One region of the Scandinavium lactucae genome, then DNA from elsewhere that is predicted to be linked to it. Evidence: riboswitches for the same ligand, from Rfam matches in the RefSeq annotation. Region 1 holds a riboswitch; each other region holds the start of a gene.
The links. A riboswitch is a leader RNA that binds a small molecule or an ion and turns the genes downstream of it on or off. The one in region 1 is predicted to bind thiamine pyrophosphate.
Positions count from the first base shown of each region.

Region 2: it holds a riboswitch for thiamine pyrophosphate, as region 1 does, so the genes downstream of both, thiB (thiamine ABC transporter substrate binding subunit) here and thiC (phosphomethylpyrimidine synthase ThiC) in region 1, are expected to answer to the same signal.
Region 3: it holds a riboswitch for thiamine pyrophosphate, as region 1 does, so the genes downstream of both, thiM (hydroxyethylthiazole kinase) here and thiC (phosphomethylpyrimidine synthase ThiC) in region 1, are expected to answer to the same signal.

Region 1 is NZ_JAWXRD010000010.1:7,127-17,145, forward strand. It holds gene hemE (uroporphyrinogen decarboxylase) at 1-462, opposite strand, end outside; gene nudC (NAD(+) diphosphatase) at 502-1,275, opposite strand; gene rsd (sigma D regulator) at 1,372-1,875, shown strand; TPP riboswitch at 1,929-2,029, shown strand; gene thiC (phosphomethylpyrimidine synthase ThiC) at 2,110-4,005, shown strand; gene thiE (thiamine phosphate synthase) at 4,005-4,646, shown strand; gene SIK69_RS07725 (HesA/MoeB/ThiF family protein) at 4,633-5,388, shown strand; gene thiS (sulfur carrier protein ThiS) at 5,372-5,572, shown strand; gene thiG (thiazole synthase) at 5,574-6,341, shown strand; gene thiH (2-iminoacetate synthase ThiH) at 6,341-7,468, shown strand; gene SIK69_RS07745 (hypothetical protein) at 7,487-7,633, shown strand; gene SIK69_RS07750 (sensor domain-containing diguanylate cyclase) at 7,740-9,281, shown strand; gene SIK69_RS07755 (PTS sugar transporter subunit IIB) at 9,462-9,767, shown strand; gene SIK69_RS07760 (PTS lactose/cellobiose transporter subunit IIA) at 9,771-10,019, shown strand, end outside.
Region 2 is NZ_JAWXRD010000001.1:289,261-299,279, reverse strand. It holds gene leuB (3-isopropylmalate dehydrogenase) at 1-760, shown strand, start outside; gene leuC (3-isopropylmalate dehydratase large subunit) at 763-2,163, shown strand; gene leuD (3-isopropylmalate dehydratase small subunit) at 2,174-2,779, shown strand; gene SIK69_RS01370 (sugar efflux transporter) at 2,834-4,012, opposite strand; gene sgrT (glucose uptake inhibitor SgrT) at 4,130-4,285, opposite strand; gene sgrR (HTH-type transcriptional regulator SgrR) at 4,373-6,028, shown strand; TPP riboswitch at 6,065-6,211, shown strand; gene thiB (thiamine ABC transporter substrate binding subunit) at 6,242-7,225, shown strand; gene thiP (thiamine/thiamine pyrophosphate ABC transporter permease ThiP) at 7,201-8,811, shown strand; gene thiQ (thiamine ABC transporter ATP-binding protein ThiQ) at 8,795-9,541, shown strand; gene SIK69_RS01340 (DedA family protein) at 9,483-10,019, opposite strand, start outside.
Region 3 is NZ_JAWXRD010000030.1:55,263-65,281, forward strand. It holds gene thiD (bifunctional hydroxymethylpyrimidine kinase/phosphomethylpyrimidine kinase) at 1-623, opposite strand, end outside; gene thiM (hydroxyethylthiazole kinase) at 620-1,399, opposite strand; TPP riboswitch at 1,435-1,531, opposite strand; gene SIK69_RS12355 (DUF3772 domain-containing protein) at 1,715-4,132, shown strand; gene SIK69_RS12360 (GNAT family N-acetyltransferase) at 4,180-4,728, opposite strand; partial or broken gene SIK69_RS12365 (ArsR/SmtB family transcription factor) at 4,758-5,462, opposite strand; gene SIK69_RS12370 (amino acid-binding protein) at 5,465-5,857, opposite strand; gene SIK69_RS12375 (antibiotic biosynthesis monooxygenase family protein) at 5,850-6,176, opposite strand; gene SIK69_RS12380 (bifunctional diguanylate cyclase/phosphodiesterase) at 6,410-9,007, opposite strand; gene SIK69_RS12385 (bifunctional diguanylate cyclase/phosphodiesterase) at 9,035-10,019, opposite strand, start outside.

The sequences.
Region 1 (10,019 bases):
ATAGGTAGCCAGCGTCCACGGGCTGCCGGAGAAACCAATCAGCGGCACTTCGCCTTTCAGTTCACGGCGAATAGTCCGCACCGCGTTCATTACGTAGCCCAGTTCCTGTTCTGGGTCCGGAACAGGCAGTTTTTCGATATCAGCTTTGGTTTTCAGCACAGAAGTAAAACGCGGGCCTTCACCGGCTTCAAAATAGAGCCCCAGCCCCATCGCATCAGGGATAGTCAGAATGTCCGAGAAGAGGATCGCCGCATCCAGCGGATAACGGCGCAGCGGCTGGAGTGTCACTTCACAGGCCAGTTCGGCGTTTTTGCACAACGACATAAAATCACCGGCTTCGGCGCGTGTGGCCTTGTATTCCGGCAAATAGCGGCCCGCTTGTCTCATCATCCAGACAGGGGTGATATCAACAGGCTGGCGCAGCAGCGCACGCAGATAACGATCGTTCTTCAGTTCGGTCATGTTGGCAGTTCCTTTATGCGTCATACGGGCAGTGTACCATCACTCATACTCTGCCCGACACATCGCCACCGTATCTTCAATTAAACGGCGCGCGACGGTTCCCGGCGGTGGCAGCAGCGGCAGGTTGTCGTAACGATACCAGTTGGCTTCCAACAACTCTTTCGGGTCGATGACTATCTCGCCGCTGTCGTAATCCGCCATAAACGCGGTCATCAGCGACTGCGGGAATGGCCACGGCTGGGAGGTTACATAGCGCAGGTTTTTGACGCGGATACTGCTCTCTTCCATCACTTCGCGTGCCACAGCCTGTTCAAGGGTTTCCCCGACTTCGACAAAACCGGCCAGCACGGTATGCACCCCATTACGATGGCGCGTGTGTTGAGCCAGCAAAATGGAATCGTCACGGCGGATGGCGACAATAATGCATGGCGCAATTTGCGGGTAATAGCGCTCACGGCAGTGGCTGCACAGCATTGCCCATTCGGTTTTGCTCGGATGCATGGTGTGACCGCAATAGCCGCAGAATTTATGCGATCGGTAAAATTCCGTCAGCTGCACCCCGCGCCCCGCCAGCTGGAACAGGCCAACGTCCTGGTCCAGCACCTGGCGCACCGAGCCCATTTCCTTACGCTTACCCTGTTGGATAAGCCAAACGGGTAAGCCCTCCCATTCGCCAATCTGCATCGCATGCTGGCCCACCAGGCCGAATGCGTGTGCCTCGCCATGTGGCAATTCACCGTTGGGCAACCAGAGTTTCTGTTCGTGGCTGACTATCCACCAGCCACAATCTAATTTTTCAATTATACGATCCATATCTATTGCACTACCTTCGCTTCACTGGCACTTTGTTAACAGTGCTTTTACATTTTTGGGTGAGCTGTTTTCGCTCTTTCACATGCGGAGTCCATCATGCTAAACCAGTTAGAAAGCCTGACAGAGCGCGTTGGCGGCAGCCATCATCTTATCGATCAGTGGCTACAGGTGCGCAAGCAGTTGCTCGTCGCCTATTACAATCTGGTGGGCATTAAGCCTGGCAAAGGATCGTATATGCGCCTCAACGAGAAAGCACTCGACGATTTTTGTCAGCGTCTGGTGGATTATCTCTCCGCCGGTCATTTCAGTATTTATGAACGCATTGTCGGCGAATTGGAAGGTGAAAACCCACTTTTGGCGGCAACAAAACTCTATCCTCAGCTCGAAGGCAATACCGAGCAAATCATGAGTCTCTACGATTCCAGCCTTGAAACCGCCATTGATGATGATAATTGCATGGAGTTTCAACAGGCGTTATCCAGCCTGGGCGAAGCACTTGCGGCGCGATTTACGCTGGAAGACAGCCTGATTGCGCTGGCGATGGATAACAAACTGAACGGCAGCGCCAATGATGAAAATCAGATTGCGCGCCCGGCTTGAGTTCTTAACCGTTAACGCGTAATTTACATTCTTCACCTCGCCGCTGGCGGGGTTGTATCTTGTCGGAGTGCCCATTTGGGCTGAGACCGTTAATTCGGGATCCGCGGAACCTGATCAGGTTAGTACCTGCGAAGGGAACAAGAGTCACACATTTTTACGTCGTCTAATGGGCGCGTAATCTCTTCGTTCATCCGTCGTCTGACAAGCCATTTCTTTCACATACTGGAATGCGCTATGTCTACTACTAAACTCTCCCGTCGCGAACAGCGGGCACATGCCCAACACTTTATCGATACCCTCGAAGGCACGGCCTTCCCTCAATCGAAACGGATTTATCTCACCGGTTCCCGCGATGATATCCGCGTCCCGATGCGTGAAATTCAGCTCAGCCCGACGCTCATTGGCGGCAGCAAAGACACGCCTCAGTTCGAACCCAACGAAGCCGTGCCGGTGTATGACACCTCCGGTGCCTACGGCGATCCAGACATTGCCATCAACGTTCAGCAGGGTCTGGCCAAACTGCGCCAGCCGTGGATTGAGGCACGTCATGACAGCGAACCGCTGGACGCACGCAGTTCGGCTTACACCCGGGAACGGCTGGCCGATGACGGCCTCGACGAACTTCGCTTTACCGGCCTGCTGACACCCAAACGCGCCATCGCCGGTAAATGCGTGACGCAGCTGCATTACGCCCGCCAGGGGATCGTGACCCCGGAAATGGAGTTTATTGCCATTCGCGAAAACATGGGGCGCGAGCGCATTCGTGGCGATGTGCTTCGCCACCAGCACCCAGGCGAAGGGTTTGGCGCGCGCCTGCCCGACAATATCACCCCGGCGTTCGTGCGCGATGAAGTCGCCGCCGGACGCGCGATTATTCCGGCCAATATCAACCACCCGGAATCCGAGCCGATGATCATCGGGCGGAATTTCCTCGTGAAAGTGAATGCCAACATCGGTAACTCGGCGGTGACGTCGTCCATCGAAGAAGAAGTGGAAAAACTGGTGTGGTCCACGCGCTGGGGGGCGGATACGGTGATGGATTTGTCTACCGGCCGCTACATCCACGAAACCCGGGAATGGATCCTGCGCAACAGCCCGGTGCCAATTGGCACGGTGCCTATTTATCAGGCGCTGGAGAAGGTGAACGGCATTGCCGAAGACCTGACGTGGGAAGCGTTCCGCGACACCCTGCTGGAGCAGGCGGAACAGGGTGTCGACTACTTCACCATTCACGCGGGCGTGCTGCTGCGCTACGTGCCGATGACAGCTAAGCGCCTGACCGGCATCGTCTCGCGCGGTGGTTCCATCATGGCGAAATGGTGCCTGTCGCATCATCAGGAAAATTTCCTGTATCAGCATTTCCGTGAAATCTGCGAGATTTGCGCCGCCTACGACGTTTCCCTCTCCCTCGGCGATGGACTGCGTCCGGGTTCGATTCAGGATGCTAACGACGAAGCGCAATTTGCAGAACTGCATACCCTCGGCGAACTGACCAAAATTGCCTGGGAATATGATGTGCAGGTAATGATTGAAGGCCCGGGCCACGTGCCGATGCAAATGATCCGCCGCAACATGACGGAACAACTGGATCATTGCCACGAAGCGCCGTTCTACACCCTCGGCCCGTTGACCACGGATATTGCGCCCGGCTACGACCATTTCACCTCCGGCATTGGCGCGGCGATGATTGGCTGGTTTGGCTGCGCGATGCTGTGCTACGTCACGCCAAAAGAGCACCTTGGCCTGCCGAACAAAGAGGACGTCAAGCAGGGGCTGATTACCTACAAAATTGCCGCCCACGCCGCGGACCTGGCGAAAGGCCATCCGGGGGCACAAATCCGCGATAACGCCATGTCGAAGGCACGCTTTGAATTCCGCTGGGAAGACCAGTTCAACCTGGCGCTGGATCCGTTCACCGCCCGCGCCTATCACGATGAAACCCTGCCGCAGGAATCCGGCAAAGTCGCGCACTTCTGTTCGATGTGTGGGCCGAAGTTCTGCTCGATGAAAATCTCCCAGGAAGTACGTGACTACGCGGCAACCCAGACTATCGAAGTGGGGATGGCCGATATGTCAGAAAACTTCCGCGCCAAGGGCGGTGAGATCTATCTGCGCCAGGAGGAAGTCTGATGTATCAGCCTGATTTCCCTGCGGTGCCGCATCGTCTGGGCCTCTATCCGGTCGTCGACAGCGTGGAATGGATAGCCCGTCTCCTGGAGGCGGGCGTGCGGACCATTCAGTTACGCATCAAGGATAAGAGCGATGATGAGGTGGAAGCCGACGTTACTGCCGCCATTGCGCTGGGTCGCCGCTATCGCGCCCGGCTATTTATCAATGACTACTGGCAATTGGCTATTAAGCATCAGGCCTACGGCGTGCATCTGGGTCAGGAGGACCTGGGAACCACGGATTTGGATGCCATTCGCCAGGCCGGGCTGCGGCTCGGCGTTTCGACGCATGATGATATGGAAATTGACGTGGCGCTGGCGGTGAAGCCGTCATATATCGCGCTGGGTCACGTGTTCCCCACGCAGACTAAGCAGATGCCGTCCTCCCCCCAAGGATTGGCGCAGTTGGCCGTGCATATTGCCCGGCTGAAAAATTATCCCACGGTGGCGATTGGCGGCATCAGCCTCGATCGTACCCCAGCTGTACTGGCGACCGGAGTGGGCAGCATTGCGGTAGTGAGCGCCATAACCCAGGCACCAGACTGGCACATGGCCACCGCACAGCTCCTCGAGATGGCGGGGGCGGGCGATGAACGATCGTGATTTCATGCGCTACAGCCGCCAGATCCTGCTCGAGGATATCGCCGTCGACGGCCAAAAAAAACTGCTCTCCAGCCGGGTACTGATCGTTGGCCTCGGCGGGCTGGGTTCGCCAGCAGCGCTGTATCTTGCCGGGGCGGGGATCGGCACGCTGGTGCTGGCCGATGACGATACGGTGCACATCAGCAACTTACAGCGGCAAATCCTGTTTACCGAGGCGGACATCAACCGTCCGAAAGCGGAAGTGACGCAGCGCCGGTTGTCACAACGCAACCCGGATATTCAGCTTATCGCGCTCAATCAGCATCTTTGCGGAGAAACGCTCCACCAGCAGGTGCAGCAGGCGGATGTGGTGCTCGATTGCACCGATACCATGGCGAGCCGCCAGACGATTAACGCCGCCTGTGTCGCACACGGCACACCGCTAATCACCGCCAGCGCCGTCGGCTTCGGCGGGCAACTGATGGTTATCGCCCCGCCGTTAACCCACGGCTGCTACCGCTGCCTGTGGCCCGATGAACAGGAACCCGTGCGTAACTGCCGGACCGCCGGCATTGTCGGCCCGGTAGTGGGCGTGATGGGCACGTTGCAGGCGTTAGAAGCCATCAAATGGCTGACTGGCATGGAGACCGCGCAGGATGTATTGCGCCTGTTCGATGCCCGCTCAGGTAATTGGCGATCGTTGACCCGCACGCGTTCAGCCGATTGCCCTGTTTGCGGAGGTGCATATGAACGTTCTCGTTAACGAGCTACGCGTCGAATGCGAAACCGGGCTGACCGTCGCGGCCCTATTGTCACGGCTTGAACAGGATAAGCCCGGCGTCGCGCTGGCGCTCAATCAGCAGATTTTGCCGCGCACCCAATGGGCAGATCACAGTTTGCAGGAGGGCGATGCGCTCCTGCTTTTTCAGGTCATCGCCGGAGGCTGACATGTTACGTATTGCTGATAAAACCTTTGAATCACATCTGTTCACTGGCACGGGCAAATTTGCCACACCGGAACTGATGATCGATGCCATTCGCGCCTCAGGCAGCCAACTGGTCACCCTGGCTATGAAACGCATTGATTTACGCCAGCGTAATGACGCCATTCTTCAACCCCTTCTGGAGGCGGGTGTTTCGCTGCTGCCTAACACCTCGGGGGCAAAAACAGCAGAAGAGGCGGTGTTTGCCGCCCGTCTGGCACGGGAAGCATTGGGTACACACTGGCTCAAACTGGAAATTCATCCCGACGCACGCTGGCTGCTACCGGATCCTATCGAAACGCTAAAAGCCGCAGAACAATTGGTGAAAGAGGGATTCGTGGTGCTGCCTTACTGTGGTGCCGATCCGGTGTTGTGCAAACGGCTGGAAGAGGCGGGCTGCGCGGTGGTGATGCCGTTAGGCGCGCCGATTGGCTCGAATCAAGGCCTGGAAACCCGGGCGATGCTGGAGATCATTATCGCCCAGGCGACGGTGCCAGTGGTGGTCGATGCGGGCATTGGGGTGCCGAGTCACGCCGCGCAAGCGCTGGAAATGGGGGCTGATGCGGTGCTGGTTAACACCGCCATTGCGGTGGCCGACGAGCCGGTGCGAATGGCCACCGCGTTTCGCCTTGCCGTTGAGGCCGGTTTACTGGCTCGTCAGGCCGGACCGGGCGCGAAAAGCCGACTGGCTCTGGCCACCAGCCCGTTGACCGGTTTTCTGGAGGCGTTGTAATGGCTACCTTCACCGAACGCTGGAAGCAACTTAACTGGGACGACATCCGCCTGCGGATCCACAGTAAAACGGCTGCCGATGTCGAGCGCGCCCTCACCGCCCGCCAGCTCAGTCGCGACGATTTTATGGCATTACTCTCTCCTGCCGCAGAAGCCTATCTCGAGCCATTGGCCCAGCGGGCGCAGCAGCTGACCCGTCAGCGCTTTGGCAATACCGTCAGCTTTTACGTCCCGCTGTATTTGTCGAATCTGTGTGCGAACGATTGTACCTACTGCGGCTTTTCGATGAGCAACCGCATCAAGCGTAAGACGCTGGATGCATACGAAATCAGCCGCGAATGCGAGGCCATTCGCGCCCTGGGCTTTGAGCATTTGCTGCTGGTCACCGGCGAGCATCAGACCAAAGTGGGGATGGATTATTTTCGCCGCCATCTGCCGGACATTCGCCGCCAGTTTGCTTCCTTGCAGATGGAGGTTCAGCCCTTATCGCAGGCCGAGTACGCGGAGCTGAAAACGCTGGGGCTGGACGGGGTGATGGTGTATCAGGAAACCTACCATCCAGCGGTTTACGCCCGCCATCACCTGAAGGGCAATAAGCAGGACTTTTTCTGGCGGCTGGAAACGCCGGACCGGTTAGGCAACGCCGGAATCGATAAAATCGGTCTTGGCGCGCTGATTGGCTTGTCGGACAGCTGGCGTGTGGATTGTTACATGGTGGCCGAGCATCTGCTCTGGCTGCAGCAACACTACTGGCAAAGCCGTTATTCGATTTCGTTTCCCCGACTGCGGCCCTGTACCGGCGGCATTACGCCTGCGTCGTTAATGGATGAACGCCAGCTGGTACAGGCACTGTGCGCGTTCCGGCTGTTGTCGCCAGACAGTGAGCTGTCGCTGTCGACGCGCGAGTCACCGCAGTTTCGCGACCGGGTGATCCCCATAGCAATTAATAACGTCAGCGCCTTTTCGAAAACCCAGCCCGGCGGGTATGCCGATAATCATCCCGAACTGGAGCAATTCACCCCATACGACGGACGTCATCCGCAAGAAGTAGCTCAGGCGTTGATCGCCAGCGGTTTACAGCCCGTATGGAAAGATTGGGACCGCTGGTTGGGGCGTGCCTCGCAATAATCAGGCAACGCTTGCAGCATGTCGAATAAGCCTCTGAAGCTGCCTCGCAGGGTACTTGTTTGGGTGTTGCCGGATAATCTGGCGCACCCTACTCTGCTCGGGTCAGCATGGATTGTTGACCAGGGCGGTCATTCCTTCCTCTCCCGCCCTGCCCCCATCACCTAATGTCGCGTATAATTCATCATATGAATGTATTACCGCCGAGCCCGCCGCAATACACCTCTGACAACGTATACTTTTGCTATTCGACTAATGGAATGTGCCTTGTGATATGAAAATCCATAGCAGACAACTCTCTTTTACTCGCCCCATATTGGTAAGCTTTGCCGGACTGCTGGTTGGCTTTATTCTTATTGCGGTTCTGGTAACGCTCAGCCAACGCAAAGATATTGTTGAGGATTACCACGAAATTAACCGTAACTTCACCCATAATCTGGCGGTGAATTACACCGCATCGATTCTTCAGGAAAATGATCACGTTCTTGACCGCGCGGCCCGTTTCTACTCTCACAATGACGCGTTACACAACGCCGTAAGTATCGATCGCGTGCATGGGCTAGAGCGACTGATGCAACTGCTGGTATTGATGCCAAGAGTTTCATCTATCTCAATTGCAGATGAAGCAGGCCACTATCTGCGTGCCCCACAGGCCATCATCGAGGCCAATAAAGATCATTTTGATGCCAAAACCCGGCCCTGGTTTGCCCACCAGGCTGATTCTGCGATTTTCAGCCGCTACACCGATGCCTATGTGGATTTTTTCACCCACCAGGAAACCATAACCTTATTTCGGCCGGTGGTCGCTCCGGACGGACTGCTGAAAGGGACGCTGGCTTTTCATCTCGATTTATCCTCGATGAGCTATACCCTGCGACAAATGCAGTCTCCCGTGCAGGGAGAGTATTTTGTCGTGAATCGCCTTGGACGGGCTGTGCTTCATCCGCACACCAGTGAGATCTTAAAAACGCTCATTGCGCCTTCGCTGATGAACAAAATGACGAACGGTGAGGGGGCTGTTTACGACAAAAAAAATGACGTATGGATTTACTACTACTCTTTCACCAACCCGGACTGGTTCGTCATTTTTAAAGTCTCAGGCACAACGTTAAGTGATTTGGCCCGCCATGAAACTATCACTGTGGCGTGGGGTTTTGCCCTGGTGGCCATTCTGATTGTGCTGTTCGGCCTTTATCTGCGCCATGCCTCACGCACGGTACTGATGAACATCATTAATGCTATCAATACGGGCGATATTAAACAGGCACCCAAACTTGAGGCGACGCTCAGTAAGGCTATTCTCTCTAACAAAGAACGTGAATTGACGTACGTGCGACAGGCGACAGTTGATGCCCTGACCGGCTGCAAAAACCGCCGGGCGTTTGATTCAGAGGTTGCCGCGCTAATAAACGACAATCAGCCTTTTGCGCTGTCGATGGTCGATATTGATAATTTCAAATCAATCAATGATACCTGGGGACACCTTAGCGGCGATATTGTGCTGCGAAACGTGGCTCGTGAAGGCATTCAGGTCCTGAAACCGCATGGCGTTTCGCTCTATCGCTACGGTGGGGAAGAGTTCGCAGTGGTCTTCACGGAAGATTCACTGCCGGGCGCTATCGATCTACTGGAAGAGTGGCGGGAAAAAGTCGCGCAACGGAGCTGGCGGGAAGAAGGCCTACGCGTCACCTTCAGTGGCGGTTTCAGCGAGTGGAGTATGGAGCCGTTGGATCAGCTCATCAGCACCGTTGATGAAGCGCTTTATAAGGCCAAACAACAGGGGAAGAACCAGATTTTACGCAGCAAGCCTGTATGATTGCCCCAATGAGTAAAGGCCCGCTCCGGCGGGCTTTTTTGTCGACACGCCCCAAACTGTAACCGGTTTCATTTTTTTGCGGCTATCTTTGTGATGGCTTACACACAATCGCCGTAAAGCGGTTGTTGATTACCCCATCACGCGATAAAGATGAAGCATCCAGGACCATGAGGGCGAGTTATGAAGAACATTGTTTTATGCTGTGCAGCAGGCATGTCCACCAGCATGCTGGTTCAACGTATGAAAGACGCGGCTCAGAAGAAAGGCGTCGAAGTCACTATCAAGGCAGTCCCTGTCGCAGAATTCAAAGATAATATTGATGCCGCAGATATCGTGTTGCTGGGGCCACAGGTCAAATACGAGCTGGCTAAGCTTCAGGCACAGGCCGAGCCGCTGGGTAAGAAAGTCGCGGTTATCGATATGATGGATTACGGCATGATGAAAGGTGATGTCGTTCTTGAGAAAGCCCTCAAGCTGATGGAGTGAGACGTGGAAGATTTAGAAACCATTATCATGGAGCTGCTGGTTAACGCCGGCGCTGCACGTAGTTCAGCATTAACGGCACTGCAGCTCGCCCGTAAAGGTGACTTTGACGCGGCGGAGCAGTCGATGGTCGAGTCACGCGAATTTGTGAAGCACGCCCACACCATTCAAACCCAGTTGATTGGCCTCGACGAAGGCGCAGGCAAACTGCCAGTTAACCTGATTACTGTCCACTCTCAGGACCACCTGATGAAC
Region 2 (10,019 bases), on a different contig from region 1:
CAAACTGTATCAGGGCCTGGAAGAGTTCTGCCCGCTGCGCGCCGATATCGCCGCAAACGGCTTCGACATTCTGTGCGTGCGTGAACTGACCGGCGGCATTTACTTCGGTCAGCCAAAGGGCCGTGAAGGCAGCGGACAGCATGAGAAAGCGTTCGATACCGAGGTGTATCACCGTTTTGAAATTGAGCGCATTGCCCGCATCGCGTTTGAATCGGCGCGTAAACGCCGTCACAAAGTGACCTCGATTGATAAAGCCAACGTGCTGCAGTCGTCCATTTTATGGCGTGAAATCGTGAACGAAATCGCCAAAGAGTATCCGGACGTTGAACTGGCGCATATGTACATCGACAACGCCACCATGCAGCTGATTAAAGATCCGTCGCAGTTCGACGTGCTGCTGTGCTCCAACCTGTTCGGCGACATTCTGTCTGATGAATGCGCGATGATCACCGGTTCAATGGGGATGTTGCCGTCTGCCAGCCTGAATGAACAAGGTTTTGGCCTGTATGAACCGGCAGGCGGTTCCGCCCCGGATATCGCGGGCAAAAACATCGCCAACCCGATTGCGCAAATCCTGTCGCTGGCGCTGCTGTTGCGCTACAGCCTGGATGCCGACGCGGCGGCCACCGCTATCGAAAGCGCGATCAACCGCGCATTAGAGCAAGGCGTGCGCACCGGTGATTTGGCGCGTGGCAATGCCGCCGTCAGTACCGATGAAATGGGCGACATCATCGCCCGCTATGTAGCTGAAGGGGTGTAATCATGGCGAAGACGTTATATGAGAAATTGTTTGATGCGCATATTGTGCACGAGGCACCAAACGAGACCCCGCTGCTGTATATCGACCGTCATCTGGTTCATGAAGTGACCTCCCCGCAGGCTTTTGACGGTCTGCGGGCGCACCACCGCCCGGTGCGTCAGCCGGGTAAAACCTTCGCGACGATGGATCACAACGTCTCGACCCAGACCAAAGACATCAACGCCTCCGGTGAGATGGCTCGCATTCAGATGCAGGAGCTTATCAAAAACTGTAATGAGTTCGGGGTGGAGCTGTATGACCTGAATCACCCGTATCAAGGCATTGTGCATGTGATGGGGCCGGAACAGGGCATCACCCTGCCGGGCATGACTATCGTCTGCGGTGATTCGCATACCGCAACCCACGGGGCGTTTGGTGCCCTGGCCTTCGGAATAGGCACCTCCGAAGTGGAACACGTGTTGGCGACGCAGACCCTGAAACAGGGCCGCGCCAAAACCATGAAAATCGAAGTGAATGGCAAAGCTGCGCCGGGCATCACCGCCAAAGACATCGTGTTGGCGATCATCGGTAAAACCGGCAGCGCGGGTGGCACCGGTCACGTGGTCGAATTCTGCGGCGACGCCATCCAGGCGCTGACCATGGAAGGGCGTATGACCCTGTGCAACATGGCAATTGAAATGGGTGCCAAAGCGGGCCTGGTCGCACCGGATGACACTACCTTCAACTACGTGAAAGGCCGTCTGCACGCGCCAAAAGCGGAAAACTTTGACGCCGCCGTGGCGTACTGGAAAACCCTGAAAACCGACGATGGTGCAACATTCGATACCATTGTCACCCTGCAAGCTGAAGAGATTGCCCCACAAGTGACCTGGGGCACCAACCCAGGACAGGTGATTTCCGTCAATGACAGCATTCCCGATCCGGCTTCGTTCGCCGATCCGGTTGAGCGAGCAAGTGCTGAAAAAGCGCTGGCCTACATGGGCCTGAAGCCGGGCGTCCCGCTGACCGACGTGGCTATCGATAAAGTGTTTATCGGCTCCTGCACCAACTCCCGCATTGAAGATTTACGCGCAGCGGCAGAAATCGCCAAAGGTCGCAAAGTCGCACCTGGCGTTCAGGCGTTAGTGGTGCCAGGCTCCGGCCCGGTAAAAGCACAGGCCGAAGCGGAAGGGCTGGACAAGATTTTCATTGAGGCCGGTTTTGAATGGCGTTTACCGGGCTGCTCAATGTGCCTGGCGATGAACAACGATCGCCTCAACCCGGGCGAGCGCTGTGCCTCAACCAGCAACCGCAACTTTGAAGGCCGTCAGGGCCGCGGCGGACGAACCCATCTGGTCAGCCCGGCGATGGCCGCAGCGGCTGCCGTTACCGGCCATTTCGCCGACATTCGTAGCATGAAATAAGGGCACCATCATGGCAGAGAAATTTACCCAACACACCGGCCTGGTTGTCCCTTTGGATGCGGCTAACGTGGACACCGATGCGATTATCCCTAAGCAGTTTTTGCAGAAGGTCACCCGGACCGGCTTTGGCGCACACCTGTTTAACGACTGGCGCTTCCTTGACGATAAAGGCGAGCAGCCAAACCCGGAATTCGTGCTGAACTTCCCGGAGTTTAAAGGCGCGTCGATTCTGCTGGCGCGTGAAAACTTTGGCTGTGGTTCATCGCGAGAACATGCCCCGTGGGCGTTGACCGATTACGGTTTCAAAGTGGTGATTGCCCCGAGTTTTGCCGATATCTTCTATGGCAATAGCTTCAACAACCAGCTCCTGCCGGTCACGCTCAGCGATGAACAGGTCGACGATTTGTTCCAGCAGGTACAGGCGAACCCGGGCATGACGTTTGAAGTGGATCTGGAAGCGCAGGTGGTGAAAGCCGGAGACAAGTCGTACAGCTTCAACATCGACGCGTTCCGTCGCCACTGCATGTTGAACGGTCTGGACAGCATCGGGCTGACGCTGCAACACGAAGGTGCGATTTCGGAGTACGAGAACAAGCAGCCTGCGTTTATGAGCTGATTTTTTGCCCGGCCAGGCCGACATAGGATCGTAGGCCTGGCCGGGCAATAAAAACTAAACGTCCTTCACCCGACAGGTCAGTCCCAGCGTTACCACTGCCACCGCCGCCATCACCCAATACACCGCGTGATGACCAAAACTCTGTGAGACCGCCCCCTGAATCACCCCGGCAATAATGACCCCGGTTGAAATGCTGTTGGTAAACAGCGTGGTCGCAGAACCCGCCCTGCCCGGCATCAAATCCTGGAACCACAACATTCCTATCCCGGCGATAATCCCGATAAACACCGCGTTGAAAAGTTGCAGGAAAAGTAGCGCCTCATGGGAGTGAAACAGGATCAGCCCAAAATAGAACAGCACCCCGGCCGCCACGGCGGTAATCATCATCGGCCGCTTACCGAAGCGTTTCACATAATATCCGGCGAGGATCATCGCCGGGATCTCCAGCCCGGCGGCGGTGCCCATCAGAATGCCCGCCAGATTATCAGGCAGCCCCAGATCGCTGCTTATCCACAGCGGCATGTCGATGATGTACATGGTATTGCAGGTCCACATCAGGGTTGATGCCACAAACAGCATCCGCACATTTTTATCGCCCCAGCCGCTAACCTCGGTGACTGCGACATCGGCGGAAGTCTCGACGCGCGACACCGACGGCAGCGCAAAGGCAATCAGCACCAGACTCAGGAAAAATATCCCAGCCGCTATTGAGAACATGGTGGTGAAGCCGTAATTCAGCGCCAGCATAAAGGCCAGCGGCGGGCCAATCACCCACGCCAGCGACAGCTGCGCACGCATCACCGAGCTGAACATCACCACTTCACGCGCTGAGCTGTCGGCATACTCACGGGCCAGGGCAAACAGCTGCGGCATCAGGGCATTGGCGAGCGAGGCCAGCATCACGCCGCAGATAAGCAGCGTCAGATAATGCCGATTAAAGGCAAACAGCAACGCATTGCCGACCGCCATCAGGCAGCAGAACAAAATCAGCTTGCGGCGATCGCCCTGGCTATCAGATCGTTTAGCCAGCCCCAGGCTGACCACGATCCCGGCGATGGCGTTGACGGTATAAAACAGGCCGACCCAGAATGGCTGCACGCCTACCTCCCGGCTGAGGAACAGGCTTAACGTCGGCATCTGCAATGCACCCGCCACGCCTACCATAAACGCCACCAGCATAAAGGCAGCGTACACCCCGTTCAGTCGTCGTCCCATCGTCGCTAACCAATGCATGCTTATTCCCGTCGCACAAAAAAAGAAAACGAAAAAAGCCAGCAGAAGCATTCTGCTGGCGGGTCTTTCAAGGCTCTCGCCTGATACCAATACTCAGTCACACATGATTAAGTCAAGTCAATGAAGATCCGAAACCGGGTTTGTAACATCCCACTGCATCAAATCTTCCAGCATTTTCAGGCGCATTCCTGCGACCAGGCGGGCCAGCCATGACGCTCCCTGCGTCGCCAAAAAGTACTGTTGGTAAAACTGACGGGCAGTTGGCTTCTTCATCTTCACCTCCTCACTTCATCGGGAGTGATTATTGGCTTAATATGAGGATAAATAAATTGCTGAGTTTTCGTCAGGAGTTCCCCTTTTATGTCCTCTGGTCGTCTGCAACAACAGTTCATCCGGTTATGGCAATGCTGTGACGGTCAATCCCAGCAGACCACGCTCAACGAGCTGGCCGAATTACTCAGCTGTTCGCGCCGCCATATGCGCACGCTGCTGAACACCATGGAAGAGAGAGGTTGGCTGACCTGGCAGGCGGAAGCCGGGCGCGGGAAGCGTTCGCGGTTGACGTTCCTGTATACCGGCCTGGCGCTCCAGCAGCAGCGGGCGGAAGATTTACTGGAACAGGACAGGATTGATCAGCTGGTACAACTGGTCGGAGACAAAGCCACCGTGCGTCAGATGTTGGTCTCACATCTTGGTCGTAGCTTTCGCCAGGGGCGGCACATCCTGCGGGTGCTCTACTATCGTCCGATGCGCAATCTGCTACCCGGCACGCCGTTACGCCGTTCGGAAACCCACATTGCCCGACAGATATTTAGCGCCCTGACGCGTATAAATGAGGAAAACGGGGAACTGGAAGCGGACATTGCCCATCACTGGCAGCAGATTTCCCCTTTGCAGTGGCGCTTTTATCTCCGGCCAGGGATTCATTTCCACCATGGCCGTGAACTGGAAATGGAGGACGTTATCCATTCCCTACAGCGTATTAATGCCCTGCCGCTGTACGCTCACATCCGGCGCATCGATTCCCCAACCGCCTGGACGCTGGATATTCATCTTGCACGCCCTGACCGCTGGCTGCCGTGGCTGGTCGGCCACATTCCGGCGATGATCCTGCCGCGTGAATGGGAAAGCATGAATCACTTTTCCAGCCTGCCGGTGGGCACCGGGCCTTACGCCGTGGCACGTAACAATCAAAACCAGCTAAAAATCCATGCCTTTGACGACTTCTTTGGCTATCGGGCGCTGATAGATGAGGTGAACGTCTGGGTGCTACCGGAAATCGGCGAGGAAGTCACCTGCGGCCTGACGCTGGAAGGCCCTACCGACGGCGAAAAAGCGGTTGAAAGTCGCCTCGAAGAAGGCTGCTATTACCTGCTGTTCGACGCCCGCAGCCAGAAAGGGGTCTCCGATGAAGTCCGTGAGTGGGTGAGCAAAATCCTTTCCCCCGCCAACCTGCTGTATCACGCCGATGAACAGTATCAGGGGCACTGGTTCCCGGCCTACGGCCTGCTGCCACGCTGGCACCATGCGCGTCCGGGTAAAGGGGGTAAACCCGCCGGGCTGGAAACGCTGACCCTGACCTATTATCGGGAACATCTGGAACACAAAAACATCGCGCGGATCATGGGTGACCTGCTGGCCGAACATCAGGTGAAGCTGGAGATTCAGGAGCTGGATTACGACGAGTGGCACCGGGGTGAAGCACACAGCGACATGTGGCTGAACAGCGCCAACTTTACCCTGCCGCTGGATTTCTCGCTGTTTGCCCAGCTGTTTGAAGTGCCGCTGATCCAGCACTGTATCCCGCTCGACTGGCAACAGGCCGCCGCCGAATGGCAGGCTGGTGACATGCACCTCGCCAACTGGTGTCAGCAGCTTATCGCCCAGCGTTCTGTGGTGCCGCTGATCCACCACTGGCTGATGATCCAGGGCCAGCGCAGTATGCGCGGTCTGCGCATGAACACCCTCGGCTGGTTTGACTTTAAATCGGCGTGGTTTGCGCCACCGGATTCTTAAGGCTTTCTGAAAAGTCACAAACTCATTACAATGCTGTCGTTCTCAACGGGGTGCTAATAAACCGACACAAAATCATTCGAGAGGCATCAAGGCGGCTTGAATGATGACGTTTATGGGCTGAGATGATACCCGTCGAACCTGATCCGGATAACGCCGGCGAAGGGATTTGAGGCTACTCAAAATCCTTTGCCACCCCTTAATTTGAGGTGCAAAGTGCTGAAAAAACTCCTGCCATTCCTGTTCCTGTTAAGCGTCCCTGCTTTCGCGAAACCCGTTCTCACCGTTTATACCTACGACTCTTTCTCCGCCGACTGGGGCCCGGGGCCTGCGGTCAAAAAAGCCTTCGAAGCGGACTGCAACTGCGAGCTGAAATACGTGGCGCTGGAAGACGGCGTTTCGTTGCTCAACCGCTTAAGGATGGAAGGCAAAAATAGCAAAGCCGACGTGGTGCTGGGGCTGGATAACAATCTGCTTGAGGCCGCCACCCAAACCGGGCTGTTCGCCAATAGCGGTGTGCCAACCGCCGGGATCAAGGTGCCTGGCGGCTGGAGTAACGAGACCTTTGTGCCATTCGACTATGGTTACTTTGCGTTCGTGTATGACAAAAATAAGCTGAAGAACCCGCCGAAAAGCCTGAAAGACCTCGTCGAGAGCCCGCAGAAATGGCGCGTTATCTATCAAGACCCACGTACCAGCACCCCAGGTCTTGGCCTGCTGCTGTGGATGCAGAAAGTGTATGGCGATAAATCCCCGCAAGCGTGGCAGAAACTGGCGGCCAAAACCGTCACCGTCACCAAAGGCTGGAGCGAAGCCTACGGCCTGTTCCTGAAAGGGGAAAGCGACCTGGTGCTGAGCTACACCACCTCCCCGGCTTATCACATCATTGAAGAGAAGAAAGACAACTACGCCGCCGCTGATTTCGCCGAAGGCCACTATCTGCAGGTCGAAGTCGCCGCGCGGACCGCCGCCAGCAAACAGCCACAGTTGGCTGAACAGTTCCTGAAATTTATGGTCAGCCCGGCGTTCCAGAAAACGATCCCGACCGGGAACTGGATGTATCCGGTCACCGACGTGGCGCTGCCAGACGGTTTTAACGGTCTGGTGAAACCGAAAAGCACGCTGGAATATACCCCGCAACAGGTTGCTACCCAGCGCCAGAACTGGATTGCTGCATGGCAACGCGCCGTCAGCCAGTAATCGCCGGCTGGCTGATACCCGGCGCAACGGTGGCCAGCCTGATGGTCGCTGTTGCGCTGGCGGCGTTTCTGGCATTGTGGGTTAACTCCCCGACCGCCAGCTGGGGGGCTTTCCTGCACGACAGCTATCTCTGGCACGTGGTGCGGTTTTCCTTCTGGCAGGCGTTTCTGTCCGCTCTGCTGTCGGTCGTGCCCGCTATTTTCCTCGCCCGCGCCCTCTACCGCCGCCGCTTTGTAGGCCGTCAAATCCTGCTCCGACTGTGCGCCATGACCTTAATTCTGCCGGTTCTGGTGGCGGTGTTTGGCATTCTCAGCGTATACGGTCGCCAGGGCTGGCTGGCTCAACTATGCCATTGGCTCGGCTGGGAATGGTCGTTCTCGCCGTATGGCCTGCAAGGCATTCTGTTGGCGCACGTGTTCTTTAATATGCCAATGGCAACGCGGCTGCTGCTTCAGGCACTGGAGCAGATCCCCGGTGAACAGCGTCAGCTGGCGGCGCAGTTGGGAATGCGCGGCTTTAGCTTCTTCCGCTTTGTCGAATGGCCGTGGATGCGGCGACAAATCCCGGCCACCGCCGCGCTGATTTTCATGCTGTGCTTCGCAAGCTTCGCCACCGTCCTGTCGCTCGGCGGCGGGCCACAGGCCACGACGATCGAACTCGCCATCTATCAGGCGCTCAATTTCGATTACGATCCCGGACGCGCGGCGATGCTGGCGCTCGTGCAGATGATCTGCTGCCTGGGCCTGATGTTGGTTAGCCAGCGCCTGAGTCGCTCCCTCGCCCCGGGGAATACGCAGCACACCGGCTGGCGCGATCCGGACGATCGCCTGCACAGCCGGGTAACTGACAGCATGCTGATCGGGCTGGCGCTACTGCTGTTGCTCCCACCACTGCTGGCGGTGGGAATCGATGGCTTGAACCGTAATTTACCGCAGGTGCTGATGCAGCCCGTGCTATGGCAGGCGGCGTGGACCTCGCTGCGCATCGCGGTGGCCGCCGGATTGCTGTGCGTGACCTTGACGCTCATGCTGCTGTGGAGCAGTCGGGAACTGCGCGCCAGACAGTTCAATTTCGCCGGACAAGCGCTGGAGTTGAGCGGGATGCTGATCCTCGCCATGCCGGGCATCGTGCTGGCTACCGGCTTCTTTCTACTGCTCAATAACAGCATTGGCCTGCCGTCATCCGCTGACGGAATTGTGATTTTCACCAATGCGCTGATGGCCATCCCGTATGCGCTTAAGGTGCTGGAAATCCCGATGCGTGACGCCACCGCGCGTTACAGCCTGTTGTGCCAGTCGCTTGGCATGCAGGGATTCACCCGTTTCCGGGTCGTTGAACTGCGCGCCCTGAAGCGGCCTATCGCCCAGGCGCTGGCCTTCGCCTGCGTGCTGTCGATTGGCGATTTCGGCGTGGTGGCACTGTTTGGCAATGAGGATTTCCGCACCCTACCGTTTTATCTTTATCAGCAGATGGGTGCCTATCGTAGTCAGGATGGGGCGGTCACCGCCTTTATTCTGCTGATACTCTGTTTCCTGTTATTTACCGTGATTGAAAAACTTCCGGGGCGTGATGCTAAAACTGAATGATGTCACCTGGCTGTACGAGCATCTGCCGATGCGCTTTACCCTGTCCGTCAAACAGGGGGAGCAGATAGCCGTCTTAGGCCCGAGCGGCGCGGGGAAAAGCACCCTGCTAAACCTGATTGCCGGATTTTTAACGCCGGAGAGCGGGACGCTGCTGATCGGCGACCAGCCGCATACCTTCACGCCCCCGGCCAAGCGCCCGGTGTCGATGCTGTTTCAGGAGAACAATCTGTTCAGCCATCTGACGGTGCGACAAAACATCGGTCTCGGGATGCATCCGGGGCTCAAGCTGAATGCCGCCCAGCAGCATAAACTCGGGGTGATTGCGAGCCAAATGGGGATTGAATCGCTGCTGGAACGGCTGCCCGGTGAGCTGTCCGGTGGGCAGCGACAGCGTGCGGCCCTGGCGCGTTGTCTGGTGCGCGAGCAGCCAATCCTGTTGCTGGATGAACCGTTTTCAGCGCTCGACCCTGCGCTACGTCAGGAGATGCTCCAGCTGGTCAGCGACGTTTGTCAGCGCCAGCAGTTGACGCTGTTGATGGTATCGCACAGCGTGGAAGACGCGCTGAAGATTGCGCCACGTTCGCTGGTGATTGCCGACGGGCGCATCGCCTGGGATGGCCCGACCGATGAACTACTCAGCGGCAAAGCCAGCGCCTCGCACCTGTTGGGTATTAGCGACTCACGACCTTGCCAAGAATATCCAGATACACCGGCATCAGCGGATGTTTGAACAGAAAATAGAGTGAAACCACGCTCAGAATAGTCATCAGCGGCGTCAGCCACAGCAGACGCGTCCGTGGCAGATAACGCGTCAGGCGATCGGTGCCTGATTTACCGCTGCGCCATAAACGCCAGCCAAGCCATGCCGTCAGCCAGACTACGCCCGCCGCCAGCAGCAGGAGCCACTTGAAGCTGCCGCTCTGAACATCAGACGGAATATCGATTGCCGCCCCGGCAAGAATGCCAGGCAGGAAATAGACCGGTGGCCAGAACAGGCACCCGATGATGTTCGGAAGGATAAATTTGGACACCGGCAGGTCGAGCATCCCGGCCACCATCGGCACCAGCGGACGCGTCGGGCCGACAAAACGGCCCACCAGCACGGTTATCATGCTGTGCTGATGCAGCGCATGTTCGGTCTTGTCGAGCAGCGCTTTGTTCTTCTTCATGAATGACCAGCGGTGCAGCGGCTTTTTGAAACGCCAGCC
Region 3 (10,019 bases), on a different contig from region 1:
GTATTTTTGGTCAGCACGCGCGGCGCGGTAAAACGCATTTCGCCCTCGTGGGTAAACAGCCAGTCCGGGCTTTCGGCGTCTTCCAGATGACCGCCCTTCATCAGCACCGCCTCGCAGCCCAAGGCCCGCAGCGCCCGGCCCTGCTCGAGCATTTCCTTTTCATTACACGCGTGAGGCGCATCCAGCAGCGCCGCGGCTTCCGGCAGATTGGGAGTAATAAGTGACACCTGCGGCAACAAGCGCTTACGCAACGTAGCGATCGCCGACGCTGACAGCAGCGGATCGCCACTTTTCGCCAGCATCACCGTATCGAGCACCACATTAGTGATGTGATAATGTGCCAGACGCTCGGCCACGGCTTCAACGATGTCCGTTTCTGCCAGCATGCCGATTTTAGTGGTGTCGATGCGCACATCGCTAAACACCGAGTCCAGCTGCGCGGCGACAAAATCGGGTTCGATGCGATACACCGACTGCACGCCCCGGGTATTCTGCGCCACCAGCGCGGTGACCACCGAGCAGCCGTAGGCCCCGAGTGCCGAAAACGTTTTGAGATCCGCCTGAATCCCGGCCCCACCACTTGGGTCCGTGCCTGCAATGGTGAGCGCGTTAATCCGCTTCATGCCTGGCCCTCCGCATACAGCGCATCCAGAAATGCCGCCACGAAGCTGCCCGGCCCGGTGCTGATTTCGGTCGCTACCCCGCCTGCTCGTTTCATTAATCCGCAGGCCGCCGCGACGTTATCGAGCCTGTCGCCCGGCAGCGAACAGCTCGCCGCTACCACCGCCGAAAGCGCGCAGCCGGTGCCGACCACTTTGGTCATCAACGAGGAACCGCCGGTAACCCTCACCGTGCGCCGCCCGTCGGTGACGTAATCTACCTCACCGGTGACCGCCACAACGGCAGAAATTTGACGCGCCAAGGCCTGGGCGGCAGGCAGCGCGGTGGCAGCGGTATCGGTAGTATCCACGCCGCGCCCGCCGCGACTCATACCCGCCAATGCGAGAATTTCAGAGGCGTTGCCACGAATAGCAGCAGGCTGAAGTGACAACAGCTGCTGGCAAAATTCTGTCCGCAACATGAGCGCCCCCACTGCGACCGGGTCGAGCGTCCAGGGTTTATGGCTGGCGTTTGCACTTTCCACCGCGGTTCGCATCGCCGCCGCACGGGATTGCGTCAGCGTACCGACATTGATCAACAATGCATCGGCAAGCGCGGCAAACTGTGGGGCTTCAACGGCATCAATCACCATCGCCGGTGACGCACCGATCGCCAACAACACATTCGCCGTAAAGGTTTGCACCACATCGTTAGTCATGCAGTGAACCAGCGGCGAACGGGTACGAATAAGATGTGAAGTGTGCGCGAGCTGCACGGAGTTAAGCAGGTCAGGTGGCATAGTTCGCTCCTGCCAGCTGGTAAGAAGCGATACCCTGCGCGGGTCTCTGACTTCCCTACGCTGGCATTATCCAGATCAGGTGGTACGGGTATTTCTCAGCCTTCACAAAGAAGGGCACCCCGAGTCATTTGGTAACCATTAGGTTACCGCCAGCAAGGTTAGGGGAAGTTGTTTGTTGAAGCAAGCCAACCAACCCGCCTTCTGACATTTGCCTCTTAACACAGATTTCCCTGATACGATTTTCACAAATAACAGGTATCCTAAGCCGATCAGGCTCAGGCCCCGTGTTTACTGAACTCCCAGGTACATCTTTGTATGCGAAAAATGTGTAAAGTGCCGCTACTGCTGGCATTGCTGTCGTGTTTTATGCTGACGCCGTTTCTGGCCCAGGCGGATGATAGCCAGGCGCAACCCGATGTTGAACAACCGGTAAAGGTTAATGCCAACATCGCGTTACCCGCTTTGCAAAAACGTCTGGATGCGCTGAAGCAACAGGTCTCTACCGCGAAGGTGGATAAGCAATTCACGGCGCTGAACGATGAAGCCCAGCAGCTGGTTAGCGATGCCGACAAGCTCGCCGTGGCACTGGCCCCGCAACTGGCACAGGTTCAGGCTCAGCTGGATGTCCTTGGCCCACCGCCTGCCCCCGGCACGCTGACGGAAACCCCGCAGGTCGTTAGCCAGCGTAAGCAGCTCAATAACAGCAAAACACTTCTCACCACCCAGATTGAGCAAACCAAAGCCATCGGTGTGGGTGCGCAGAACTTGTCTGCTCAAATCTTTGGTTTACGCCGTGATGCGTTGAAAACCCAAATTGCGCTGAACACTGGCAGTATTCTCGGGCAGAAGTTCTGGTCCCCGCTGATTAATCCGGCCGAGAAAGATGCCGCACGCTTTGATGCTTTTGGTTCACAGGTTAGTGATGCCTGGAGCCAGGCATGGAGCGAAGAGTGGCGTGCGGGTTCCGGATTCTATCTGTTACTGGCGCTGGTTATTGGCCTGTTTGGACGCAAAGCATTAGATAAACCCGTTGGCTGGATCCTGCCGCGCTGGTTGCCGCAGGGTCGATTCCGTCGCAGTTTTCTCGCCTGTTTCACCACGCTCAGCACGATGTTTACGCTGGGCATCAGCATGCAGCTGTTGGTTTATATCTTCACACGGTTACCGGATACCGCTCAGCCGGTGCTGGAATTTGCCGATCAGCTGGTCGAGCTGACCTATTTCTCGGCGATCATCGCCGGGCTTGGGATTGCCTTGCTGTCGAACAATCACCCTTCCTGGCGTCTGCCGGGGATTGCCGATTCGCTGGCGAAAACACTCGGCTCGTTCCCGGTCCTGCTGGCGACGTCTATCTTCATCTTTGGCATCATCGAGCAGCTCAACGCCCTGGTCGGGACCAGCATCGCCGCCACCCTGTTTGGCAACGGATTGTCGGCCCTGTTGGTGGCGCTGAACTGTCTGATAGCGCCGGTACGTGTGAACCGAATGCGCCGCAAAATGCGCGCCGAGGGTGAACAAACCGAAGCGCGCTCAACGATTGCGGGTCTGATTCATCTGGTGATCAGCCTGACGGCGGTGGTGATTCTGGGTGCGCTGCTGATCGGTTATATCCCGCTGGCCCGCTTTGTCACCTTTGAACTGCTGTGGATTGGCCTGGTGGTCAGCTGTCTGTATCTGCTCATTCATTTCGTGGTCGATCTCTGCGACAGCGTGTTCTCCCCGTCCACCCAAAGCGGTAAAATTCTCAAAAGTACCCTGAGCCTTAACGATCGTCACCTGTCCCTCGCCGCCACGCTGTTCTCGGCGGTCGGGAAAACCTCGCTGTTGTTGATGGCCGCCATCGCGCTGCTCAACGGGACGTTCGGCACCACCACCCCGGTGGAGTTATTGAAAAAAATTGTCGATATCTGGGGCGGTGAAGGTATCGGTGGCGTCAGTATTATTCCGGCGCATGCTCTGAATGCGTTCCTGTGTCTGGTGATTGGCTGGTACGTCTTACGCTCCATCCGTCGCTGGCTGGATAACGACTTCCTGCCAAAAACCATGATGGATCGTGGCCTACGAGCGTCGCTGGTCACGCTATTCACCAACGTTGGCTATGTGCTGATCATCATGCTGACGCTGTCTATGCTCGGCATCGAATGGAACAAGCTGGCGTGGATTGTCAGTGCCCTGTCGGTAGGTATCGGTTTTGGTTTGCAGGAGATTGTGAAAAACTTTATCTCCGGTCTGATCCTGCTGACCGAACGTCCGGTCAAAGTGGGCGACCTGGTGAGTATCAGCGGCGTCGAGGGGGATATTCGGCGGATCAACGTCCGCGCCACGGAGATACAGCTCAGCGATAAATCGACGGTGATCGTCCCTAACTCGCAGCTGATATCGCAGAACGTACGTAACGCCACCATGGGGAATGCGCAAGGCGTGGCGACCATTACCCTGACCTTCCCGCTGGATATCGATCCTGAACAGGTGCGTAACCTGTTGCTGATGGCCTACACCCTACACGAATCTATTCTGGAAGCTCCCGCGCCATCGGTCAGCTTCAAGGAGTTAGGGCCGAACGGGATTGTGCTTAGCGTAACGGGTTATGTGAATAGCCCGCGCATGGTCAGTTCAACGCGTAGTGATCTGCTGTATGAAATTCTTAAAATGTTACGCGAGGCGAATATTAGCCTGAGCCAGACACAAACGATGATCCTCGAACAGCCGCCTAAACCGGTGACCGAGGAATAATTCACAGGGCCACCCTGGCGGTGGCCCTTAATTTTTATAAACACGCTTCACTCCCGCGCCAGACGTCGCCATTCTTCACGCGTGATCTCCCACAGTTCTGAATCCAGTTCACCCGAAACGTATTGCGCTTTTTCCGTACGGACCAGACGCATACCGCTGCGGCTGGAAAGCTGTCGGGAGCGGTCATTCACCGCCGCTTTCGGCGCTCTGAGCACTTCTTTACCCAACGTTTCAAACCAGAAATGATTCACCGCCTCGCAGGCTTCGCTCATGAGCCCTTGCCCCTGAAACTCCGGCACCAGCCAGAAACCACGGTTGTTATCCGGCAGATCCATTAACGAAATCACGCCAATCAGTTCCTGATCGTTATCCTTGTGACGCAGCGACCAAAACCAGCCTTTACCGTTTCGACTGGCCTCCAGTGCCACGTTATCCACATAGTGCTGCGCCGCGCCATCGGGGAACGGCCACGGCACGGAAGCGATCAGATATCTTACGATTTCCCAACGCGGGAATTTGCGCTGAATTTGTATGGCGTCTTCTGAACACAGCGGTCGGAGAATAAGCCTCGACGTGATGATTTCCGGTGTCGTTATCATTGTCCCTCTTAACAATTAGTTAGGTGCTAATCCGTTATCACGTCAAAAAGTGTGCGCAACGCCAGTTTCCCCGACGGGGTAACTGCCACCTCACGGTATCCCGGGGTGCGAGTTAACCATCCTTTCTACTGACAATGCAGAAGCAGCGCGGCCCCCACACTACCACCAACATGATATCGCCGTTCGCTCCAGTCAAGGCAGGCACAACACGCTTTCCGTTTGCTCTCATCACCAAGCGCAATGCCCAGCCGGGAAAAATGATCGCGTCCGGTTTCGGTGAGCGCGGTACCATCCGCTTGCAGCCAGCCCTTTTTTACCAGTGAATCATACAGCCTGACAGCAACCTCACCCGCCAGATGGTCGTAGCAGGTTCGCGCCTTTCTGAGTGAAACAGGGGTACGAACGATCGGTGAAGGGTGACTTATTCCTGACAGGCCCATCAGCTGTTCGAGTAGTTTAGCGACATCGCTGCCCGTCAGACGGTAATAACGATGTCGCCCTTGAGATAGACATGAAATCAGGTTGTTTTGCAGCAACCGAGCAAGATGAGCACTGGCCGTGGAGGCGGAGATATCCGCCACGGTAGCCAATTCCGTTGCCGTCCACGCGCGGCCATCCATTAAGGCACACAGAATTTTCACCCGAGACGCATCTGCCAGCGCCGCAGCAAGGCTCGCCATCGAATATTCCAGCGCACTGTTATTCTCGGTGTCATCCTGGGGCTTGTGCATGGTTACCTGCTGTTTTCTGCCCACGACCTTGTCACCTGGGCAGCTTTATGTGGATTGTCCGTCACCAGAATTAACCGGTTAGTGTGATCGCTGTATTGCGTAAGAATGGCGATACCATTCTGCGCAAGCGTTGCCGCAATCGCGCCAAGCTCGCCGGGTCGCTCCTGTTTTAATTTGCGGATAAGCGGCGTGCAAACAGCGACAACTTCAAGTCCGGCGTTTTCCAGTACCGTTCTGGCCTTCTGACCATCATCGACAAGAAAATGGGCATGGGCGCAATCCCCGACCGTAAAGACGCCACCACCTTCCAGGCCCACGCCCTGTTCGCCAAGCGTAATGCCTAACAGCGCAAGTTGGCCAGGTGTATTATCCAAAATAACGTGAACATCATTCATGATGAATCCCCTCTTGCGCAGTGAACGAATATTCACGAATGAGTTTCGCCACACGGATTTGATAAGTGGCAAAGACCGACGCCCTCCCCTCCGCCTGGGCCTGCTGGTGCATCATGTTTTTTTTCCAGGCTAACACTGCCTGTTCATCCTTCCACCATGAGAGTGAAAGAACTTTGCCAGGCGTGGTAAGACTCTCAAATCGCTCAATCGAGATAAATCCCTCCACCTCTGTCAGGAAGGGTTTAAGTTGCGCGGCCAGCGAAAAATAGTGGTCCTGCTTTTGAGGGGAAAGGGTCGCTTCGAAAAGTACAGCAATCATGTTATAGCCTCGGTGGTGGTATTAACGAGGACTATAACGAACAGAAAAACGGATACTTCGTTGAGGAACGAAGTATCCAGACGTGGCGACAGGTCCGCAATCTCGCGTAAACGGCAGAAATCGTCCACGGAGGGAACGGTGTCGATGAAAGTCTAGGATGCTGTCATTAAGAAGGACTCCGGATGAACAGGTCCTTCATTTTTTTAGCAGAAGTGAAAGTAAAGGGGTGATCGTCAGACCGATTCTTCTTCCCGTGCAGCAGTTGGCTGATAGTAGAACGCCCCCGCTTCGCAGTGGAAGGTGGAGAACGCCGATGGGCGGCGGAAGTAGTAGCCCTGCGCTTTATCACAGCCGAGAGATTTAAGTTTCAGCTTCACAGCCTCATCTTCGATACCTTCGGCGATCAGCGGCACGTTAAAACCGCTGGCCAGGACGATCAGCGAATTGATCACCGATTGCGCTTTTTCATCGTCGATCACGCCCATCACAAAATTGCGGTCGATCTTAATGCTGTCGAACGGCAGCGCGTGCAGATAGGACAGGCTGGAGAAGCCGGAACCAAAGTCATCCAGCGAGATAGAGACCCCATGCCGGCGCAGATAACCCAACATTTTGCCGATGCGCTTCATGTCCTGCATCAGCACGCTTTCGGTGATTTCAATACAAATGTTGCGGTTGGTCAGGCCACTGGTTCGCACGGTATCCATCAGATGCCAGGCAAAGTCCTGTTGTAACAACTGAATAGCGGAGACGTTGATATGTAGCAGAAAATCGTGCGGCGCACCGCGGGCAATCATGGCTGCCAGCTCACGGCAGGCCTCCTCAATCACCCATTTACCCAGCGGTACAATCAGGCCACTTTCCTCGGCCAGCGGAATGAAACGTGCCGGAGGAATGTCGCCCAGTGCTTCAGAATGCCAGCGCAGTAGGCACTCACCCTCCCGGCAATGGGTTTCATCGGACTGATCGATAATCGGTTGTAGCACCAGATGAAACTCCTGCTGATGGATAGCATCGTTCAGGTGGGCATGAAGCTTGATGTTGAACAACTCCTGCTCGTACATCTCCTGCGTGAAGAGCGTCACCACCCCGTTTCCAAGCGCCTCGGCCTGCTGCAACGCCATCCCTGCCCCACGATGAACGCTCGAGAAGTTCTCTTCACTCAGCGTCTCGAGCATCATGCCGACATTGCCGGTATAGACGTACTTTATCTCGGCGGTCTGATGTTCATTAGCCTCGCCCCTGAACAGGGATGACAGCACGTCGCGGTAGTGCAAATACTCTTTTTGCTGGTTCAGCCCTGGGAAGATAACCAGCAGCTTGTCCGTTGTGTCGCGAGCAATCAGCGTCTCACTCGGCAGTAAGTCACGCAGCCGCGAGACGAACTCGTTGATAAAGACGTCACCAAACTCGGTCCCCAGCACATTAACAATGTTGTACATATTGCTGATGTGGATAAGCCCAACCATGTTGCGCCGCTTATACAGCGCCGGGTTATGTTCCAGACCCGCGCGGGTCCATAGCCCGGTGGTCTCATCTTCTTCAATCTTTTTCCGTTGCAGTTCAAAGCTTTCAGCGAGCTTATGTGACAACGCCATAAAAGTGGTTTCCAGCGAGGCGATTTCGGGGAAGTGGCGTTTATCCGGCGACGGTGTCCAGCGGTGAGTCACCAGTTCGTCGGCTTTACGGGCCATCTCCTGCAACGGTCGCGTCGCGCGGGAAAGGACCCACCCCACCGCAAGAAACCCGAGGCCGCAGGCGGTAAACAGCACAAGCATCACAAGCAGCCCATAACGAAGAATATCGTGAGTAATCGCGGTCGCCGGGCTAATAATCACGCCTTTCCAGTTCAGCTGAGACTCCTGACCCTGTACCGCAAAGGTGTCGACATAGAAAGGTTTGTCATGCACCCGAATCGACAGCATGCCGGGAGTGTTTTGTTTCTCCAGCGCTTTGTTGGCTTCGACAATCTCTGGCACGCCGGTCTGCGCCAGGGTTTGCAAATTCAGTTTATGACTTGTGGCGGTAAACATCTTTTGGGTCAACGCCGGATCGGATGAGGCCACCAGTTCATTTTTCTCATTCACAATCAGCAGGATGCTTTCCGGGAACGGCTTAAACTGTTGCAGATTGTTGTTAAGCTCGGAGAAGTGCAGCTCGCTGGCGACCACGCCCGCGAACTGACCGTGGCGATCGAAGGCTGGTGAGCTCCAGGCGATGCCCGCCGTGAGCGAGTCGTCGTAGTCGCGGAACGGTCGGCTCCAGTGCGAACGGCGATCCGCATCGACGGATTTGTACCATTCGCGTGATGGCGTATCAAAGTGGGTAATCACTTTTTCAACCCGGGTGTCCTGGCTGAAATCGCTGAAGAACATGAGTTTGTTATCGGTACCGGCATCCTTCACGACCAGATAATTTTCCTGTAAACGGTCATGAGAAACACCAATGATATCGCCGTTAATGCTGCCAAATTCGACCATGTCGAGATAGTCGCGTTCGGAGAATACGTTACTGATATTATTAATGAGCAAGCCCGATAAATCACGTACCGCGAGGGTGTTCACATCTTCACGGCCAATGGCGTTAACCACGATTGCATTCGACTGCTGCGGAACATTAATGTAATTGTTGATTGTGCGCTCGAGGGTCTGTTTTTTCGCATTCAGGATAGTCTCACTGATGGTGTCGAGAAACGCATAGCCCTCAAAATGCAAAAACGTGTACATGGTGACCAGCACCACGAAGAACGTTGCCGTCAGCGTCAGCAAGATGGTTTTCGTCAGCGACAGGGGATATGCCTTGACGGAAAATTGTTGTTTAAGGATTTGCATAGTGCGCCTCAATTTCCGGTCTGCGGGTTATTCTGGTCGCACAACAAACTGGCCATCGACCGCGACAAAATCGGCAAATGGTTTTGGTCGTGAGTAATAATATCCCTGTGCCAGGTCGCATCCCATTTCACGCAGTTTGGCGGCCATTTCTGCCGTTTCCACACCTTCTGCCACCAGCGGCACATTAAAGCTTTGGGACAGCATCAGTACGGAGGCGATCACTGCTTCACTTTTCTTATCCTCCAGCACGTTACGGACAAATCCCCGATCGATTTTCAGACAGTCGAACGGCAGCGAATGCAGGTAAGAGAGGCTGGAATAGCCCGAGCCAAAATCATCAATCGCCACTGAAATTCCCAGCCGACGCAAATAGGCAAGGACCTCGACAATTCGATGCGTGTCATGCAGCAGCACGCTCTCGGTGATTTCAATGCAAATATTGCTGTTAGCCAGTTCGTAGCGATGAATGCATTCCAGCAAGTGGCGGGCGAAATCAGGCTGTTGCAGCTGTACCGCCGAAATATTGACGTGCAGTTTGAAATCCGTCGGCGCACCGCGGGCAATGAATGTCGCCAGCTCGCGGCAGGCAGTATCAATAATCCATTTCCCCAGCGGGACGATCATCCCGGTATGTTCAGCCAGGGCGATAAAGCGGTCCGGCGGCACGAAACCGAGCACGTTGGACTGCCAGCGAATCAGGCACTCGCCTTCTTTGCACTGCGCCGGATCGTCATAAGGCACAATCGGCTGTAGTACCAGATGGAAACCTTCGGCCTGTAGGTCGTCGCGCAACGCCTGATGCAGGCGCAGGTTGTTCACTTCTTCCTCACGCATCGCCGGGGTAAACAATACGCAATCGCCGTTGTGCTGACTCTGTGCATGCTGGACTGCCAGGCTGACGTTACGCAGGCATTCGCTGAAATGTTCTTTGCTCAGCGGCGCGATAATCATTCCCGCATGTCCGGTGAAAATATGCGATTCCCCCGCTATTTCACTTGAGTTCATGCGGAAC